One region of the Companilactobacillus farciminis KCTC 3681 genome, then DNA from elsewhere that is predicted to be linked to it. Evidence: predicted binding sites of a transcription regulator. Region 1 holds the regulator's gene; each other region holds the start of a gene.
The links. Region 1 encodes HrcA, which represses chaperone genes, less so after heat shock. Its sites were predicted from a motif close to TTAGCACTCNNNNNNNNNGAGTGCTAA; they were not measured.
Positions count from the first base shown of each region.

Region 2: a site for HrcA is predicted at 2,178-2,204, ahead of LF20184_RS11655 (Hsp20/alpha crystallin family protein). Genes of this name have one in related genera too.
Region 3: a site for HrcA is predicted at 4,236-4,262, ahead of clpP (ATP-dependent Clp endopeptidase proteolytic subunit ClpP). Genes of this name have one in related genera too.

Region 1 covers NZ_CP017702.1:1,161,429-1,168,518, forward strand. The annotation lists gene truB (tRNA pseudouridine(55) synthase TruB) at 84-998, shown strand; gene ribF (riboflavin biosynthesis protein RibF) at 1,011-1,937, shown strand; gene hrcA (heat-inducible transcriptional repressor HrcA) at 2,114-3,160, shown strand; gene grpE (nucleotide exchange factor GrpE) at 3,177-3,734, shown strand; gene dnaK (molecular chaperone DnaK) at 3,770-5,632, shown strand; gene dnaJ (molecular chaperone DnaJ) at 5,758-6,897, shown strand; gene lepA (translation elongation factor 4) at 7,004-7,090, shown strand, end outside.
Region 2 covers NZ_CP017702.1:2,345,238-2,352,327, forward strand. The annotation lists gene LF20184_RS11640 (APC family permease) at 1-743, opposite strand, end outside; gene LF20184_RS11645 (helix-turn-helix transcriptional regulator) at 874-1,716, opposite strand; gene LF20184_RS11650 (DUF488 domain-containing protein) at 1,744-2,103, opposite strand; gene LF20184_RS11655 (Hsp20/alpha crystallin family protein) at 2,273-2,710, shown strand; gene LF20184_RS11660 (LacI family DNA-binding transcriptional regulator) at 3,360-4,313, opposite strand; gene ubiE (bifunctional demethylmenaquinone methyltransferase/2-methoxy-6-polyprenyl-1,4-benzoquinol methylase UbiE) at 4,553-5,257, opposite strand; gene LF20184_RS11670 (histidine phosphatase family protein) at 5,268-5,876, opposite strand; gene LF20184_RS11675 (solute carrier family 23 protein) at 6,081-7,090, shown strand, end outside.
Region 3 covers NZ_CP017702.1:830,675-837,764, reverse strand. The annotation lists gene mdcA (malonate decarboxylase subunit alpha) at 1-1,061, opposite strand, end outside; gene LF20184_RS03935 (ACP S-malonyltransferase) at 1,065-1,988, opposite strand; gene LF20184_RS03930 (LysR family transcriptional regulator) at 2,099-2,974, shown strand; gene LF20184_RS03925 (acyltransferase) at 3,057-4,181, shown strand; gene clpP (ATP-dependent Clp endopeptidase proteolytic subunit ClpP) at 4,283-4,870, shown strand; gene LF20184_RS03915 (DNA-3-methyladenine glycosylase family protein) at 4,973-5,623, shown strand; gene LF20184_RS03910 (DHA2 family efflux MFS transporter permease subunit) at 5,722-7,090, shown strand, end outside.

The sequences.
Region 1 (7,090 bases):
GCCTGTTTTTTTGTGGAAAACTTTCTATTGTTAAGGAAGACTAGTAAAATTATTAATGATATTACGAAAAATGGAGATTTGTTATGGACGGAGTAATTCCATTAAATAAAGAAATCGGACAAACTAGTTCGGACTATGTATATAAATTAAGAAAAATCTTGCACACGAGAAAAATTGGCCACACAGGAACTTTGGATCCGTTGGTTGATGGAGTTTTGCCAATCTGCGTTGGACAAGCAACGAAGCTGGTAAACACTTTGACGGGCTCTCCTAAAGAATATGCCGGAGAAATCACTATTGGACGTTCAACGACTACTGAAGACCGTGAAGGCGAAACTGTTGAGGAAAAGAAATTGTCAAAGCCATTCACTAATGAAGAATTAGAGCAGACTTTTGAACAAATGACCGGGGACTTAAAGCAGATTCCACCAATGTTTTCAGCTGTTCGTGTGAATGGTAAGAAACTCTATGAGTATGCTCGAGCTGGTATCGAAGTAGAACGACCAGTTCGCCAAATTCACATTTATAGCTTTTCAATGACTTCAGAACCTAGTTTCGACGAAACAACGGGTTATCAAACGATTAAATTTCACGTTAAATGTTCTAAAGGAACTTATGTCAGAACTTTAGCTGTAGAATTTGGTAAATTATTAGGATATCCTGCCTTTATGTCGCAATTGACGCGAGTAAAAAGTGCTGGTTTTCCAATTGAAGAGACTTTTACCTTAGGTCAAATTGAAGAGATGATGGAAAAAGATGATTATCATTTCTTGAAGTCGATCGATGAAGTTTTAAAAGAGGTGCCTAGTTTAGAATTGAACGATGAACAGTGGGATGTTCGTGTCAGTCATGGGGGATTTTTAGAAGAAAAAGACGTTGACTCTGACAAAACTAAACAATTACGTGTCCAAAGAGATGGCGTAACCAAAGCACTTTACAAGTATGATAAAGTTAGAAATATGTGGATTCCAGATTTGATGTTATTGAACAATAAGTAAAAGAGGGTAATTATGCAGATTATTAATGTTAAACATCCGCTAAAAAAAGAGCAATTGCCAGCCGAAGCAACAGTGTTGATCATGGGCTTTTTTGACGGGGTACATTTAGGACATCAAAAGGTTATCAAGACGGGTGTGAGATTAGCTAAAGAGCATAATTTGAAATCAATCCTCTTGACCTTTGATCGATCACCTAGAACTGTTTATCAACACGAAACTAATTTTAAATATCTTTCAACGAGAAGCCGTAAAGCTCAGCTAGTTGAAGGATTAGGAGTGGACTATCTTTATTTTGTGAAGTTCACGCCTGATTTCGCCCACCTTAAGCCACAAGAATTCGTGGATCAATACATGATCGACCTCAAAGCTAAATACGTTGTTGCCGGTTTTGACTACACTTATGGTAAAAAAGATGTTGCTAACATGGCTAATCTACCTAATTATTCTAAAGGTAATTTTGAAACTGTTATGGTGCCAGAACAATTGATCAATGATCAAAAGATTGGTTCCAGTGCTATCAAAGAGTTCATCACTAGTGACAAAATCTCTGAAGCCAATAAATTTTTAGGCTACAATTACCAAAATCAAGGTAAGGTCATTCACGGATTGCAACGTGGTCGCACACTCGGTTATCCAACAGCTAACATTGCAGTCGATGGAGATCAATTGATTCCGTCAATCGGCGTTTATGCTACTAAAATAAAAGTAGCTGGCGTTTGGTACAATTCGATGACCTCAGTTGGTTATAACGTAACGTTCAAAGAGAATACCGGTATTACGATCGAGTCGAATATCTTTGACTTTAATCAGGATATTTATGGTCAACCGGTTGTGATCGAATGGGTCAAGTATCTTCGTGGCGAAGTGAAGTTCGATGGTGCAGAAGGCTTGATCAAACAGTTAGAATTAGATAAAAGCAATTCTTTAAAAGTTTTATAGATGGAGGACTTATGGTGTAAGCCAAGAGGTTCTCTTTTTCATTGTTTATAAAAAAGGTCAGTTATGGAAATAATTATGGAAATTGAGCGTGCATACTTGACACTATTAGGATAGATTGTTATATTTTACATTGTTAGCACTCAGGTATGAATAGTGCTAAAAAGGAGGACGGTATAATGCTATCACAACGTCAAGATGCAATCTTGAGAGAAGTCGTGCGCATATTTACAGATACCGGCCAGCCGGTTGGGTCGAAGACATTGATGAACGAATTACCATTTCATGTAAGTTCTGCGACAATCAGAAATGAAATGGCAATGCTCGAAGAAGTTGGGTACCTCGAGAAGACCCATCTTTCTTCAGGTCGAATTCCTTCGGCAATGGGATATCGCTATTATCTCGATCATCTGGTACAACCAACTAGTGTGCCACAAGATATAGCTCAAAGAATTGACGAGGATTTCGGTAAAACATATCATCAAATCGGTGATATTATCGAACAATCCGCCAAGATCTTATCTCATTTAACTAGCTACACCGCAATTACTTTGGGACCTGAAAGCAGTTCGATTCGTTTGACTGGATTTAGAATCGTCCCATTGAATGCACATCAACTTATGGCAATCATTGTCACAAGTGATAATAATGTAGAAAATAATATTTATACTGTCGATGATGATTTTGATACTTCATTAATTGAAAAAATCGTCAACATCGTGAATGATAAATTAGTTGGACAACCTTTGAATAAAGTCCTTCGAATGCTTCACAGCGATGTCCCAGCAATTCTTTCCGAATATATGTATTCAACTGATGGTTTGTTGGATATGATGGATTCACTCTTTAAGAAGGCTGAATCAGAGAAGTATTATGTCGACGGTCAATTGAATCTTTTGAATTATGCTAATAGTGACGATATGTCAGAGGTTCAGTCGTTGTTCTCGATAATTAATCAAAGCAACGATTTGAGAAAACTGTTAGATCCATCGATTTTAGATGATGGAATAAAAGTTCGTTTAGGAAGCGAATTAGGTAGTGATGCATTGAAGAATTACAGTATCATTACTGCTAATTATGATGTTGGACATCACGGTAAAGGCGTCATTGCCTTACTTGGCCCAACTACGATGCATTATTCGCAATTGATTGGTTTGTTAGGCGAATTTAGAGTTGAATTAGCGAAAAGGTTGATTGATTATTATTCAAGGTATGATGATTCTTGAAATTTAGGAGGAAGTAATGGCAGATAAACAAAAAGATCAAGATTTGAAGACTGCTAAAGAAGAAACTTCAAAGACTGATAAAAAAGCTGAAAAGAAAACAGCTGAAAAACAAGATCCAAAAGACAAAGAGATCAAAGATCTTAATGCCAAGAATGCGGACTTGGAAGACAAGTTCTTAAGAAGCCAAGCTGAAATTCAAAATATGAATAATCGTCATAAAAAAGAAGTTGCTGGTATGCTTAAATATGACGGACAAAAGCTAGCTACTGAAATTCTTCCCGTTTTGGATAATTTGGAACGTGCTTTGAATGTTGAAGCCACAGATGACTCAAGCAAGCAATTGAAGAAGGGTATCGAGATGGTTCAACAACACATGGTTAAAGCATTGGAAGACAACCATGTCAAAGCTATCGACAATGTAGGTGAGAAGTTTGATCCTGCAGTTGCTCAAGCTGTTCAAACTGTTCCAGCTGATGATGACCACAAGAAAGATACCGTTGTTCAAGTCCTTCAAAAGGGATACAAACTTGAAGACCGTGTCTTACGTCCAGCAATGGTTGTCGTTGCACAATAATTAGTAAATAAAAAATTAAAAAGAGGTTTAGGTTTATGTCTAAAGTTATTGGTATTGATTTAGGTACTACAAACTCTGCTGTAGCCGTTTTGGAAGGCGGTTCTCCAAAGATTATTACAAACCCAGAAGGTGCAAGAACAACTCCTTCAGTTGTTGCATTTAAAGATGGTGAAATTCAAGTTGGTGAAGTTGCCAAAAGACAAGCTATCACAAACCCTGATACAGTTTCATCAATCAAACGTCACATGGGTGAAGCAGGTTACAAAGTTACTGTAGCCGGCAAGTCATACACACCACAAGAAATTTCAGCTTTCATCTTGCAACACATCAAGAAGTTCTCAGAAGACTACTTAGGTGAAAAAGTTACAGATGCTGTTATTACAGTTCCTGCATACTTCAACGATTCACAAAGACAAGCTACTAAGGATGCCGGTAAGATTGCTGGATTGAACGTTCAACGTATCGTTAACGAACCAACAGCTTCAGCTCTTGCTTATGGTCTAGATAACGACAAGGGTGACGAAAAGATCCTTGTTTATGACCTTGGTGGTGGTACATTTGATGTTTCTGTACTTCAATTAGGTGATGGAGTCTTCGAAGTACTTTCAACAAATGGTGATACACGTCTTGGTGGTGATGACTTTGACCAAAAGATCATCGACTGGCTAGTTGAACAATTCAAGGCTGAAAATGGCGTTGATTTGAGTCAAGACAAGATGGCTCTTCAAAGATTAAAGGATGCTGCTGAAAAAGCTAAGAAAGACTTATCAGGTGTTGCTCAAACATCAATCAGTCTTCCATTTATTTCATCAGGTGCTAATGGCCCACTTCACTTGGAAGAAACATTGACACGTGCTAAGTTCGATGAATTGACTTCAGACCTAGTTGAAAGAACAAAGATCCCTGTTGACAATGCTTTGAAGGATGCTAACTTAACTACTTCAGACATCGACAAGGTTATCCTAAATGGTGGTTCAACACGTATTCCTGCTGTTCAAGATGCTGTTGCTAAATGGACTGGCAAAGCTCCAGACCACTCAATCAACCCTGACGAAGCCGTTGCTCTTGGTGCTGCTATCCAAGGTGGTGTTATCTCTGGTGATGTTAAAGACGTTGTTCTACTAGATGTTACTCCACTATCACTTGGTATCGAAACTATGGGTGGTGTCTTCACTAAGTTGATCGATAGAAATACAACTATCCCAACAAGCAAGTCACAAGTCTTCTCAACTGCTGCTGATAACCAAAGTGCTGTTGATATCCACGTTCTTCAAGGTGAGCGTCCAATGGCTGCCGACAACAAGACCTTAGGTCGTTTCCAATTAACAGATATTCCTGCTGCACCTCGTGGTGTACCTCAAATCCAAGTTACATTCGATATTGATAAGAACGGTATCGTTAATGTATCTGCTAAGGATATGGGAACAAACAAGGAACAAAAGATTACTATCAAGAGTTCATCAGGTTTGAGCGATGAAGAAATCGACCAAATGATGAAGGAAGCTAAGGAACACGAAGAAGAAGATAACAAACGTAAGGAAGAAGTCGATGTTAAGAATGACGTTGAACAAACATTGTTCGCAACTGACAAGACTCTAAAAGACGTTAAGGGTAAAGTTTCTGACGATGAAATCAAGAAAGCCCAAGATGCTCGTGATGCTTTGAAGAAAGCTCAAGACTCAGGTGACCTTGAAGACATGAAGAAGAAACGTGACGATTTGAACAAGATCGTTCAAGACTTGTCTGTAAAACTTTATCAACAAGCTCAACAAGCACAACAACAAGCTGGTGGCGATAATGGTGCTACTGGTACAGGTTCAACTGATGGCAAGAAGTCAGACGACAATACAGTTGACGGTGACTTTTCCGAAGTAGATCCTGATAAAGACAAGAAATAATAATTGTGATAAAGAGCAGTGGTTTAATTACTAAAACCAGTTATGGTATAGTAAGAACAATAACTGCTCTTTTGAGCGTTAAAAAGGAATAGGACGTAAAAGTCCTGTCGCATAAAGGTGATTTAATGGCAGATAAAAATCCATATGACGTACTAGGCGTTGATAAAAACGCTTCTGATGACGATATAAGAAAAGCATTTCGTAAACTTTCTAAAAAGTATCACCCCGATTTGAATAAGGCTCCTGATGCTGAAGAGAAGTTTAAGGAAGTTAATTCCGCTTATGAAATTCTAAAAGATCCTCAAAAACGTGCGCAATATGATCAATATGGTTCTGCCGGCATGAATGGTGGCCAAGGAGGATTTGGTGGCTTCGGCGCTGGTGGTGCTGGAGATCAATTCGGTGGTTTTGAAGATATCTTCAGTCAATTCTTCGGTGGCGGCGGTGCTGCTCGTCAAAATCCTAATGCCCCAAGACAAGGTTCCGATCTTCAATATCGTATGGACTTAACTTTTGAAGAAGGTGTCTTTGGTAAGAAGACTAATATTTCTTACAATCGTGAGGAAGAGTGTTCTACCTGTGGTGGTTCTGGTGCAAAGCCGGGAACACATCCAGAGACTTGTTCAAAATGTCATGGTTCAGGCTATGTTGAAGTTGATCGTCAAACTCCACTTGGTCGTATGCGTACACGTGTTGTTTGTGATGTCTGCAATGGTACTGGTAAGGAAATCAAAGAAAAGTGTAACGTTTGCCAAGGCTCAGGTAAGGTAAATGAAAAGCATGAATTGAAGGTTACAGTACCAGCTGGTGTTGAAGACGGACAACAAATGCGCTTAGAGGGCCAAGGTGAAGCCGGAACTAACGGTGGACCTTATGGTGATCTATACATTGTCTTCCACGTTGCTCCAAGTAAAGAATTCAGACGTGATGGCTCAACTATCTACGCTTCAGTTAATATCAGTTTCCCACAAGCTACTTTGGGAGATGAAATCAAAGTCAACACAGTTCACGGTCCAGTCAATTTGAATATCCCTAGTGGTACTCAAACTGGTACAACATTTAGATTGCGTGGCAAAGGTGCTCCAGTTCTTAACAGCAAGAGTATCGGTGATGAAAAGGTAACAGTTAATATCGTTACTCCACGTAAATTGTCAGCTGAACAACGCAGTGCTTTGAAGAAATTCGCTGAAGCCGGCGGAGACAAAGTCAAAGAAAAAGATAGTAACTTTTTCAATAAAGTCAGAGATGCTTTTAAAGGCGAATAATTTAAAAGAAGGGGTTTTAGCCTCTTCTTTTTTGTTGTCTAGAACATCGGTGTACAATAGTGTAAAATAGAAAGAATGATAAATTTCTGATAGAAGGGAATAATTTATGGATTTAGATCTCGATAAATTAAAAGAACGACAAAAAAGAATTCGTAATTTTTCTATCGTAGCGCATATCGATCATGGTAAATCA
Region 2 (7,090 bases), 1.2 Mb from region 1:
TCTGCAGAATTGGCTGCTAAAGCATCGAAACCAACGAAGGCAAAGAAGACTGTCGCTGTAGCAGTGGAAATTCCACCCATTCCAAATGGTTCAGTGTGGAACTGTTTAGGATAGAATGGTACGTAATTCTTAGTATTGATATAAAAAGCTCCAACGATGATGAACAAAATAATAATCGCTACTTTGATCAATACCGCCACGTTCTCGACTTTTTTCGACAAACTAGCACCTTGCAGGATAATGAACGCTATCAACAAAACAATCAAAGTCGCTGAAATATTAATAACTCCACCTTCCAAAGGTCCAGCCGCTAAGAACTTTGGCATGTGAACCCCAAAGGCTCCTAAGATATTGTTGTTGAAATACGAAGCAAATCCAACTGCTTCAGCAGAAACTGTCAAGAAATACTCCAAAATCAAAGCCCAGCCAAGAATCCAGCCAATAATTTCGCCATAAATGACCGCTCCAAACGAATACGCTGATCCGGCTACTGGCATAGCTGATGAAAATTCCGCATACGCCATCCCGACGAACCCGGAAACAATCGCCGCAATCAAAAACGCAACTGTAACTGCCGGTCCAGCGTGTAACGCCGCTTCATGTCCCGGCAAAATAAAGATACCTGTACCAATAACCGCTCCGATACCGAGTGACAATAAATCCCTTGCACCAAGAGTCTTGGTAAGTCTAGAATCAGCTTTTAAATATGTTGCTACCGATTCCTTTTTAAAGACATTTTTCATGAAAATTTACCCCTTAATTTGCGTAAAATGAATTACACTAAGCTTAAATCTTACTACAATATTTTTAATAAAAAAAGGCAATCTTCTCTTGTATTTAAGAAGATTACCTCAATTTTTTTTAATAATTATTCTAATTATTACCCTCGGTACGATATTTCGTTGGTGCCACCCCAGTATATTTCTTAAAGGTTTGACTAAAATAGCTCAATCTAGTGAAACCTAAGGAATCGGAAATATCATTGATACTCTTATCGGATTCTTTTAATAAGAGCATAGCTTTTTGAATCTTACGTGCATTCAAGTAGACTGAAAAGCTCAATCCCGTCTCTCGCTTAAACAGTTTACTAAAATAATAATCTGATAGATAAACCTTACTTGAAACTTGATCCAACGTTAATCTTTTATCTAAGTTACTATCAATATACTCTATTGCAGAAATAATGGAAGCATTTGACGTCGACATCGTCTTGATTTGTTGCAAAGCTTTGCCGTCGCTGTCGTCTAAATCATCTATAGCATCATTGACATCTAAAGCATATTTAATAATAAAGTCATCGATGCCACGATTTTCAATAATTAGCTTGGATATTCCTTCAACCATACAACGCAAGTAGACCACCTGATCATTCAATTTCTGCATTAAATCCAATCGCTTGGGACTAGCTTCAGGTGTATCCTTAGCCACGCAAATCTTGCCGACTCTTTGGTTTAATTGTGAAATCCGAATTGGCGAATCAGCGTATTCAATATGATACTTGTATTTATTAACACTTAATTTGGATAAATCCGCTTTTTTATCTTTTCGGATCAATAAAGCGCTTTCTGAAAGCTCGCCAAAAATGCCTGCTTGCAAGTGGTCATCATTCCCCAGAACAAAAACCGCTATGTCATTAGTTTGAGCATATGACTGCAGCAGGCGTATTATTAATTTTTCATTGCTAGATAATAAAGACTGTAAATCGAACTCTTCCATTTCGTTAGCTACCCTCATTTACAATATTTAAATTTTTTTATTTAGATATTCCATGAGAACTACCGCATTATTATGTTCTTCGTCTTTAGCACTGTATAGAATCAAAACATCTTGTTTTTGCAAAGCTGACTTGATTTCCGCTAGGAATTCAGGTGTATAGGGATTCTGATCAATTTCCTCCAAGTATCTTTTCTTGAATTCAGTATATTTTTCAGGATCGTGTCCAAACCATTTTCTCAATTCTGCTGACGGGGCAATCTGCTTTGCCCAAAGATCAAGTTTGGCTCTGACCTTAGACATTCCACGTGGCCATAGACGATCAATTAAAATTCGATAGCCTTCTGGTAATTCCTTGTCGTAGATACGTTTCAAAATTAGTTTAGTCATTTAACTAACCCTCTTTTTTTCATGTTAATTATATCACATAAAATAATTTATTATTTATAGAACTTTTTCTAATTTTAGCACTCGGCAATCTAGAGTGCTAAATTCTTGAATCTTCACCTAAATCGGTCTTACAATGTATTTGTAATGAAGGGAAAGGAAGTAACACAGTATGACAAATGAAATTATGGATCGTAACAATTTAATGAGAAATTGGTTCAACAATGATTCTTGGATGAACAATTTTCCATCCATATTTGACAACAATTTCCCAGAAGATTCAACATTGAAGACTGATATTAAAGAAACCGATAAAAACTACGAGGTTCATGTAGATATGCCTGATTTTGATAAGAAAGATATCGACATCAATTATGAAAATGACGTACTAACAATCAGTGGTCATCGTGATAGCTTTAACGACCACAACGATAAGAACGGCGACATGATTATGAGTGAACGTTCAAGTGGCCGTTACATGAGACAATATCACTTGCCAGCAGTTGATTCAAAGAGTATCAAAGCTACTTATGACAAGGGTGTTCTAGAAGTTGACCTTCCAAAATTGGAAAAGAAAGTTGAATCAGGACATCACATTGATATTGACTAATGTTTTCTAAAATATCAATTTAACTTCGACTTTTCAGTGGAGTCTGACTTACCGAGTTTGGTTCGGCACGGTCGGACTTCTTTTTTTATTGTAGCATTCCGTCCTCCATAGCAAAGAAATAAAGAATAAAACCAGGATCTAGTCTGGAGCACAATTTCAATTATACCTTCACAATTTCTTCACATTTTATAAATACATTTTTCATATTAATAAAGTACTATATAACTTGTAGATGAGAGATGTAATAAATCCCTTTTCTCACCCCCTATAACATATATATATTTAATCCCCTAATTTAAAAAACACCTTTCCCCGAGGTGTTTTTTTATGTATTTTAGGTATCTGCTAGTAGTAGTTATACATAAAATAAGCTATACTGATATATGCAGAGTGGTATTTTTCTACTCTCATGGGATGTAGTATTCATTTACTACAAAAGGACTTAAGAATTTATAAAATTAAAAGAGACTTATCTATAAACAGGGCTATCCATGATTTACGTAATAAAGAATATTTAAACTATTTTCTGATAAGCCTGTAACAAATCAAAAATTGATAAAAGATGACTATACTTTTATCTTCCCCCCTATAACAAAAAAATCCCCTAAAAAGGGCATCCTTTCTGATTAAGGATGCCCTTTTTGCTTGTTTATTTTTCTTTTAATGATCCACGTAAAATCAATTCTGAAGGAATCATCTTCTTCACAACATCTTTTTCAAAGATAGACCAAAAAGCATATTCACCAATTTCAGTCAATTTATGATCAACTGTTGAAAAATCCATCAAACGACTGTAATCCAAATCTTCTTGACCGATAACTGGAATTCTTTTCTTCATCTTAATTAATTGTTGAATTACTCCAGCTGCAACTTGATCGCTATTAGCAAAAATCACTTGTAAGTCAGGATCTTGCTCTAATAAATATTGGGCACCGAGATTGCCGCCTTTGAAATCTTTGGCTTTATTGTAGACGTGGTCTTGATCGATTTTCTTATCAAAAACTTGGTGGTAAGCGTGTTTAATTAATTTAGTCGACTGGCTTGAAGATTCTTTACGACTGACTGTAACGCCGATATGGTCAAAATTATGTTGTTGCAAAACTTCGAAAACATCAATAAATGACTGGCCCCGATTCGTATAAGCGCAAGAAATTGGGTAATCAAAGGTATCTTCACAACAAGTGATAGGTCCATACTGTTTGTATTCGAGAATTTTTTCAAAAGAAATAGCTCGGGAAGTAAAAATAATCCCATCAAAAGCGTGGTGCTTTAGCATTTCCAAATATTTAATCTCATTTTCTTCGTTATAATCAGATGGCAATAAAATCACTTGATAGTCTTCCTTGAATGCTACTCGAGTGATCGCAGCGACTAGTTTTTGAAAATATGGGATATTAATGTATGGCAAAACAACCCCAACCGTATGCGTTTGACCAGTACTTAAAGCACGGGCAACATCGTTAGGGTGATAATCTAATTCTTCCATAGCATCAATAATCTCAGCTCTAGTTTTGGCAGCAACATAACCTCGATCATTGATAACTCGAGAAACTGTCGAAACAGAATGCTTGGAAAGTTTGGCAACATCTCTAATATTTGACATAAAGATCACTCCTGATTTGGATTGTTAGCTTGCTACATCATGATAAATGCAGCTTTTTTTATAAAAAAACTAATCTTCACATTTTCTTCACAATTTCAAAATATTTGGTTCACACTTATTAAGTATAGTATTAATTGTAGATGAGAGATACGAAATCTCATCTCATCCCCCCTATAACATATATATTTAATCCCCTAAAAATTAAAAGAACACCTTCCCCGGGTGTTCTTTTTTCGTGTCTATTTTCTTGCGGAATGAATCGCGGCAGCCTTCAACATTAAGTCAGAGACTTCAATATCGTCAAAACCTGTATCTTGCATCATCTGCGCTAGCTGTTTGATACTAACGAATTTATTAACTGAGTCGTCCAAATACTGATATTCCGACTTACTTTTAGCAAAAACCTTTCCCATTAAAGGCATCAAGTGATTGAAATAAACTTGCCAACCTAATTTGACGACTGGCGTTTGAACCTTAAAAGCTTCCAAACAGATCAATTGTCCATTTGGTTTCAAAACACGAAAGATCTCATGCAACACTTGATCAGCATCCGGTACATTACGCAAACCAAATCCAATCGTCACCACATCAAAACTCTTATCAGAAAAATTCAAATCCATGGCGTTGCCTGACATTAATTCAATATTAGTTAAATTCGAAGCCGCAACTTTTGTTTGGGCAATCTTTAACATTTCGGAACTAAAGTCTAAACCGACTACCTTGGCATGTGGATATTTTTGGGCCAACATTATCGTCCAATCGGCTGTCCCACAACAGAGATCAAGAATCATATCTGGTCCATTATCGATCTTTGCTGTAGCGATTTTACGCCATTTTTGATGAGTCCCTAAACTCATAATGGAATTTAGTTTGTCATAGTTGCCGGCTATATTATTGAAAGTCTTTTGAACATCTTTTTGGGGAACTTTATTAGTCAGACTCATAATTTACCTCTTAATCAAGATTATTAGCACGTCCATAATACATGAGATAACGCTTGCCACTGTTGGAAATCATGTATTTGGAAACTCCGGCATTAGCTGGTTGGATGATTTGTGAAATATCTTCGATTCCAGTAATTTCTTTCATGATAGCACGACTAACGAATCCATGACAAACGACCATGATTTTCTCGTCGCCTTTTTTGGCCATATCATTCAAAAAGTCATCTACTCGCTTATAAACGTGTTCAAATGGTTCGCAATTTTCAGCATAATCAGCATATTTAGGTGCTAAATAATGGTTTTCATCAAACGCATCAGGATATTTGGGCTCCAATTCAGTTGCTTTAACACCATCCCATGAACCGTAATCACCTTCACAAAGACGCTTATCCAATTTGATTTCGTGAACGCCTTGGTTCAAAATTTCGGCAGTTTGAGCGGCACGTTTTAGAGGACTTGAATAAATTTCATCAAAATCATTAATATCGATATTTTTTTCTAAAGTTTCAACCTGCTTGATACCATTGGCATTCAAGGGTTTATCAGTAGACATCCCGTTGATACGATTTTCATAATTAGTATCTGTTTCTCCATGTCTTACAATGTATAATTCGACCATAATATCTCCTTCTTGGTAGCGCTTAAAATTCTTCTTTTAGTATTTCATTATTGACTTTGCTTTGCAACTCAATTATAGTGAAAGCAATCAAATATAGTCCTTTAAATATTGGTCCCGTGAGGCTAATAAGGAAACACGTTCAGTCTTTTATTTCGCATACACGGGATAGAGGGCTATTTTTTTGCAAAAATACATTTAGGGGAGATGTTTCTTTTGGCTACAAATGATCAGCAGTACCGCAATCCAGACGCAGTCTTAGACGTCTACGAAAAGCCACCACTAAGCAGTTGGGCCTTTTTATCTTTACAGCACTTATTCTCAATGTTCGGTGCCACCGTTTTGGTACCGTTACTAGTTGGACTAGATCCTAGTATTGCCCTCTTTAGTTCTGGTGTCGGAACAATTATTCATATTTTGATTACTCATCGCAAGATTCCAGCTTACATGAGTTCTAGTTTCTCATTCATTGTGCCGATGGTTTCCTTAATGAAGACAGTTGGTTATGCCGGTGTCGCTCAAGGTACTATCGCCGTTGGTATGGTTTACTTGATTGTTTCATTGATCGTCGGTTTCGTTGGTTCCGATTGGATCGACAAAGCTTTGCCACCTATCGTCGTTGGACCAATCGTTATCGTCATTGGTATGTCAGTTGCTGGAAGTGCTGCTAACAACGCCATGATGAACGGTTCTCACTACGATTTAACTTACTTTGGTGTCGCTATGTTCACTTTATTCTTAACTGTTATTTTGAACATGGTTTTACGAGGATTTTGGAGTAATATTGCTATTCTTTTAGGTATCGTTGGGGGCTACATTCTAGCCGTTGCTTTAGGTATCGTTGATTTTTCAAAAGTTATTTCTACACCTTGGTTCAAATTACCTGCCTTTGATATTATGTTTGCTAACTACATGCCTAAGAAAATTTATTGGGGCGCTATCTTGAGTTTTGCACCAATTGCTTTCGTAACGATGGCGGAACACTTGGGACACATCATGGTGCTAGACGAATTGACTGGTCGTGACTTCTTCAAAGATCCCGGTCTTCACAAAACTCTAGCTGGTGATGGTACAGCTTCAATCGTTGCTGCCTTTCTAGGTGGTCCCCCTGTGACATCATACGGTGAAAACATTGGTGTCATGGCCGTTAATAAGATTTTCAGTGTTTACGTTGTTATCGGTGCTGCCGTCTTCGCTGCTTTGTTTGGATTCGTTGG
Region 3 (7,090 bases), 330 kb from region 1:
ATTTGAAGTGTTGAACCAACAAACATATCCAAAGCGTATTGACCGGCCATTTGACCAAAGGCACGGTTTGAACGCATTGTTCCATCTTTACCAACGAAGAAAATGTCAGGACGATGAGCAATGTAATTTTCCATTCCGACTTCTCCACCGAAACTGTGGATAGTTTTGACCCAACCACTTTCAATAGCAGGAATCAAAGTAGGTGTAGGGTTAACTTCCCAGTTAGGTACAATCTTGCCTTTTAATCCAAGTTGTTCACCGTATGTAGGTAGCAACAATTCGATAGCGGCAGTATTGAAACCAACACCGTGGTTAACTGTTTGAACGTTGTGTTTTTCATAAATACCACGAATAGCCATCATACCCATTAAAATTTGTAGTTCAGTAACATTTTGAGGGTCACGTGTAAATAGTGGTTCCAATTGATAAGGTTCATCAGCTGGAACAACGATATCGACCCAGTCACCAGGGATGTCAACACGAGGAACTTTATCAACGACTTCGTTAGCTTGAACGATTACGATACCGTCTTTAAAGGCTGCAGCTTCAACGATAGCTGGTGTTTCTTCGGTATTTGCACCTGTGTAAAGATTACCGTTGCGGTCTACTTTATCAGCAGCTACCAAAACAACATTTGGAATCAAGTCAACGTATAGTCGAGCGTACAATTCAAGATAAGTGTGAATATCGCCAACTTCCATTGTTCCGTCAGCAATCATTTGAGAAATTCTCGTACTTTGAGGTCCCGCAAATGAGAAATCTAATTTTTTAGCGATACCTGTTTCAAAAATATCCAAATGTTCTGGACGTGACACACTGGACATGATCATGTGTAAGTCGTGAACTTTCTCGGGGTCAACTGAAGCTAATACCTTTGACAAGAAACTAGCTTGTTTTTGGTTATCCCCTTCCAAAACGACTTTATCGCCTGGTTTAATAACACTTTCTAATAATTCTTTAGCATTTTGAGTTTTAACAAATTTGCCATCGAGCATTGATGCGATACTGTCTAATTTGGCAGCTTTGGCATCACGATTTTGAGTCCAACTTCTTTTAGCCATCAATTATCCTCTTTTCCATTTCTCTAACAAAAATTGAATATCATCAAGATTCATATTGTTCATGGTGATAGTTCGAAAATCTGGGAACTTGCTTTTAACTAATTTCGTAAAAGTTTGTCCTGGTTTTATTTCTAAAGCTGTATCAACGCCTAATTCCTTGGCAACATCCATCATTGTGTCCCAATAAACGGGATGAACTAGATTATTGATCATGTCGTATTTGACACCATCAACTTTTCTGATCGCATGACCGTTGTAATTTGCCAAGTAGGTGCATTGGGGATCGTTCAAAGAAACATCTGCCAACTCTTTTTCCAAGACATCAGCAACAGATTGCATCAGAGGTGAATGCGATGGGACGGGAACTTTCAAGAGAACCGTTTTTTGAGCATTGTTGTTTTTTGCTAAAGACAATACTTGTTTGATTCCTTTGATTGAACCAGAAACAACCGTCTGCAATTCAGAATTCTGATTAGAAGTAAAGACAGGTTGATCTTCGTTATTAACTTGGTCGACCAAATTATTAACTTCTTTTCTAGTCAAACCGACGATTGCTCCCATTCCATAACCGGTTGGATAAGACTCTTGCATCTTTTGCGAACGAATATAAACAATCTTGATGGCATCGTCTTCACTGATAACGCCACTAGCAACTGCCGCCGCAAAAATACCTAGCGAGTGTCCTGCCACTACGTCTGGAGTTTGATTGATTTTCTTTAATTGCCTAATATTGAACAATTGCAAAATCAAAATTCCTAATTGAATTTGAATCGAATCTTGGTAAGCTTGTTCATCATCGGTCAATTCAACGCCTGTCAAATCCTTCACTTTTTCAAGCATCGACTTTGGTACGTCTTTTAACATTCCGCTTTTCTGACCACCTTGGCCAGGAAAAATCCATAACACCGAAATAGTATCCACCTCCATCAAATTCTTTTTATTGATCTCACAAGTTCAGTATATGAAATGATTCTTAACATGTATAATATAGAAAAAGCATAATACTTAACCATTTGGTTATATAAGAGGTGTCAATTTTGAATATCAATCAACTCAAATACTTCGTCGTCGTTGCCAATCAAGAGAGTATTACCAAGGCTTCCAACATCTTGTACGTTTCTCAACCAGCTGTTAGCAAGATGATCAAGCAATTAGAAGAAGAACTAAATACTAAATTGTTCGATCGGACTGGTCGTACGTTAAAACTCAATCGTTCAGGAAAATTATTTTACAGTTACGTCAATGACAGCCTAGAAGAACTCGACCGTGGTATCAACGCCGTTAAAGGCGGTCCAGATAAGGTCGAACATCCCATTTCTTTATTAATGGAAGTGGCTTCCCCCTTCATCCCTGCCATCGTCTCGACTTTTAAACAAAAATTCCCCAACGTCAGATTGAACATTGCTCAACATAACGTCAGGGAAACAGATTTTAAACAATTCGACTTTATCGTCACGACTAAACCATTGGAAGGTTTGACCAACGTACCAGTCTTGAAGGAAGAAATCTTTGTCGGCTGGAATATCAACTACGGTTACAGCAAACAATTTATCCGCCCTAAAGACTTACAAGGTGAAAAACTAATCGGCTTATCGAAAAATAATCCTTTACGTTTGACGATCGACAACTATTTCAACAAACGCGACATCGCTTTGGATTACATGTATGAAGCTGACGACCCAGCAACTGTCAGAGGATTGATTGAAGCAGGAATTGGTTTGAGTTTCATTCCTTCAGTTACTTGGCAAACGATCCAACCTCGAGTTCAACTTGCTAGACTTGCTCCGGATCCACTGCAGCGGACTATTTACCTCAGTTCTCCCTATGGAGTTCTCAATGGTATCAAACGTGAAATTAGTAATGAATTGATCATGATTTTCTTAGATTTCCAAAATTTCGAGTTAAAAATTTAGTTGCATTTTAGAATGAATGCGCTTATATTGAATTTAAGTTTCCTTTTGTTGATCTCACAAATTTACAAGAGGAGTGTTTCACATGAAAATAAAAAAAGACACTACAAGCCCGGCCGACATCGGTGATTACATGAAGGTCTTCGCTTGTACTGCCGTTATGATGCAGACCGTATTGAGTCTAGTTCTTGCAACTAGTCCAACTTATAACTATCAAACGCCAATTGGTATTATTTATAACTTAGTTAAGTTCACTGCTCCAGCCTTTATTTTTGGTATCTTGTATACCACGACTAGAACAACTAACCAAAATACCTTGGCCAATTATGGTGGCTATTTGAAAAAACAATGGTCTGCTCTTTTTGTACCCACAATTTGGTGGACCTTAGCCTACCTACTAATCATGCCAAATGTTCAACAAGTTAATCAGTATCACGATGTTGGCTCTTTTATTTGGCACTTTATCAATGGTAATGCCGCACCACATTTGTGGTATAACACGATGATGCTACAATTCATTATTTTAATGCCATTTTTCTGGCTACTAGCTCATTTTGTAAGAAATAATTCTAAGCGTGGAATTTGGACTTTAATTATCACGACCGTTCTCTTTGCTGCTTGGATTGGATTTTACGATTTAGAAGTCTTCCACGGACCTCACGAACAAAGCTGGTATTTACTCGATCGAATCTTTATTAGCTTCGTCATTTACGGAATCTTTGGGGTATTAAGTTGGATGTTTAGAGATAAACTCGAAACATTTTTGAAGAAGTCTTTTCCTATTTTAGTAATTCTCTTCATAGCTGTCTTTTATTGGACTAACAAAGAACTCTTTAATTTCGGCTATCCAGTCAGCTTAGCTAATGCTCCTTATTACAAACCTTCGATGACCCTATATGCTTTGTTAATTATCGGTTTAGTTGCAACTTTAGCTATCAAGCACATCAACGATAATTCCAAAGCCCTACCAGTATTTCACTTTTTAGCAACCTATGCTTACCGAGCTTACTTGTCTAACGTCTTTTGGCTACAGATCATCTGGCGCTTAGGTGGTAAAAATTTGGTTAATATCAATCCTATCCTAGCCATTATCGTTTGCTATTTATTGACTTGGGTACTATCATTTGCTTCTGCGTATGTATTTCACATTATTTGGTCAAAAGTCAAAGATTCTTTGATGAGAAAACGTGTTCAGGAGTCAACTGAATAAATATTTTTATTTATCGAGCTTAGTTTGTTGACCCGATACATATTGTATGCTAAATTAGCACTGTGCTATTAAGAGTGCTAATTAAAAACAGGAGGCATTTTATGTTAGTTCCTACAGTTATTGAACAAAGTTCACGTGGCGAACGTGCCTATGATATTTACTCAAGATTATTAAAAGACAGAATCATCATGTTATCTGGTGAAGTTAACAGTCAAATGGCAAACACTGTCATTGCTGAACTACTTTTCCTTGATGCTCAAGATTCAGACAAGGATATTTCCATGTACATCAACTCACCCGGTGGTTCAGTTACCGACGGATTAGCTATCATGGATACTATGAATTTCGTTAAATCTGATGTTCAAACAATCGCAACTGGTTTAGCTGCCTCAATGGGTAGTGTCTTGTTGTCATCAGGTACAAAAGGCAAACGTTTTGCCCTACCAAATTCAACTGTCCTCATTCACCAACCATTAGGTGGTGCTCAAGGTCAACAAACAGAAATTGAAATTGCTGCCCAAGAAATCTTGAAGACTAGAAAGAGATTAAATCACATTTTGGCTGACAACTCAGGTCAAACATTCGAAAAACTTCAAAAGGATACTGATCGTGATAACTACATGACAGCCCAAGAAGCTAAAGACTATGGTTTGATTGATGAAATCATGACAAACAAAGCTGACAAATAATCTTTTACAAAAATCTTCCTTTATCCATTTTGGATAAGGGGAGATTTTTTTTGTTTCAATATACCCATTCCCTCTTATACTTGAACTGATTTGGAGGCAATAATGACTATTTCAAAACATTTAGACCAAGACTCTCTTTCAGTTCAATATTTAATAAAAAAAGACAAACACCTCGCTAAAGTTATTCAAATGGTGGGGCCAATAAATTATCAACTGCAAACTGATGCCTACGCTTTTTTAGTCAGTCAGATTATTGAACAAATGCTTTCAAAAAAGGTCGCACAAGTATTAACACTTCGTCTAACAAACGAATGTGATGGCCTTATTTGTCCAACTAAAATTAAATGCTTATCCGATGAACAATTATTAAGTATCGGTATCTCACACTCTAAAGTGCACTACATTCAAAACTTAACAGCGGCAATTCTAACAAAGAAAGTAATTTTTTCAGATTACTCAAAAATGTCTGATTCAGAAGTTATCGACAGCTTAACCACAATCAAGGGTATCGGTGTTTGGTCTGCCAAGATGTTTCTGATTTTTTCACTAGATCGACCAGATATTTTGCCATTTGAAGACGTAGCCTTCTTACAAAGTTACAGCTGGGTTTACAAAACTCACAATTTCAAAAAAGCGGCCGTAATGAAAAAATGTTCCAAGTGGCATCCCTATGCATCTATCGCTAGTAGGTATATGTATCAGGCGAAAAATCTAGGCTTAACTAAAAATGTTTTTCATTTATACAAAAAATAGTCCTGAAAGCGCTGTATTACGGGCATTGTGTTGGACAGCTTTTTTCATTTAGACTATCCTTTATTTGGTATTAGATTTTACAAAGAAGGGATATTTCTATGAATAAGGGTCAAATTCAAAATAGCCTTGCTCGGAAGTTATTCATCATAACTTTGCTGTCGGGAACCTTTACGATGTCGATCAGTCAGTCATCACTTTCAACGGCTTATCCAACATTGATGAAATTTTTCGGCGTTACAGCACCCACGATTCAATGGTTAACAACTGGTTTTATGTTGATCATGTGTATCATGATGCCCATCAGTCCTTGGCTATTAAATAATTTTTCATTTAAAAAAATCTTTTTAAGCGTTGTTGGGATTTTTGCACTGGGTACTTTGATTATCATCACTGCTCAAAGCTTTCCTATGGCGATGCTCGGTAGAGGTTTAGAAGCTATTGGTGTTGGGGTTTTATTCCCATCATTTCAGTCGGTTTTATTGACCATCACACCGGAAAGTAAACGTGGTGCTACCATGGGCTATGCCGGTTTGGTCATGGGGTCTGCTTTAGCTAGTGGTCCAATTATTTCTGGTATTGTTTTGAACTTTTTAAAATGGCAAGGATTATTCGTCATCTTCTTATTGATCATGATCGTAATTTTTATCAGTGGTCTCTTCAATATCAAAGACGTCATGCCACGTCACAAAGCTAGTTTGGATTTAATTTCAACAATTTACTTACTCGGTTTGATTGGTTTGCTCTATGTGGTCAATCAAGCTGGAGCTACTAAGAGTTTGAGTACTAATTTAACAATTCTTTTAGTAATCAGTATCGTCTTGACAGTTCTTTTCGTTCATCGTCAATTGACTAAAAAAGAACCGCTACTTGATTTGAAAGTTATGAAGAATTTCAACTTTGACTTAGCCGCAATTTTGACCGGTTTTTCATACATTTCATTGATCGTCGTAACTATCATTTATCCACTTTATTATCAAAATGTTTTACACGTTTCCGTTTTAAAATCTGGTTTGGCACTAGTCCCACCCGCTATCGTTTTGAGTATTTTAAACCCATTGACGGGTAGTCTAGCTGATAAAATTGGCTTCAAAGCTACTTTGATTACTGGTATGTCAATGATCACTGTCGGTTGGTTCTTATTGTTCATTCTCCACTTCAAATTGAGCATGTTACCAATGATTTTGATTGCTATTTTAATTGAAGGTGGCAATGCCTTCGTTATGATGCCTGCAACTACACTCGGTGGTAATTCACTACCAGAGGACTTGATTCCACACGGAACAGCTATCATCACAACTGCTCGACAACTATTTGGGTCACTTGGTGTCAGTTTAGCGACATTGATTCTGGTAATTACTAACCAAAATCATCACTTACCTGCTAACGATGGTTTAATTGGTTATCAAAGAGTCTTTGCATTCTTCTTCGTAATAGAAGTTATCGGCCTTATCTTTGCCTTTATGATCA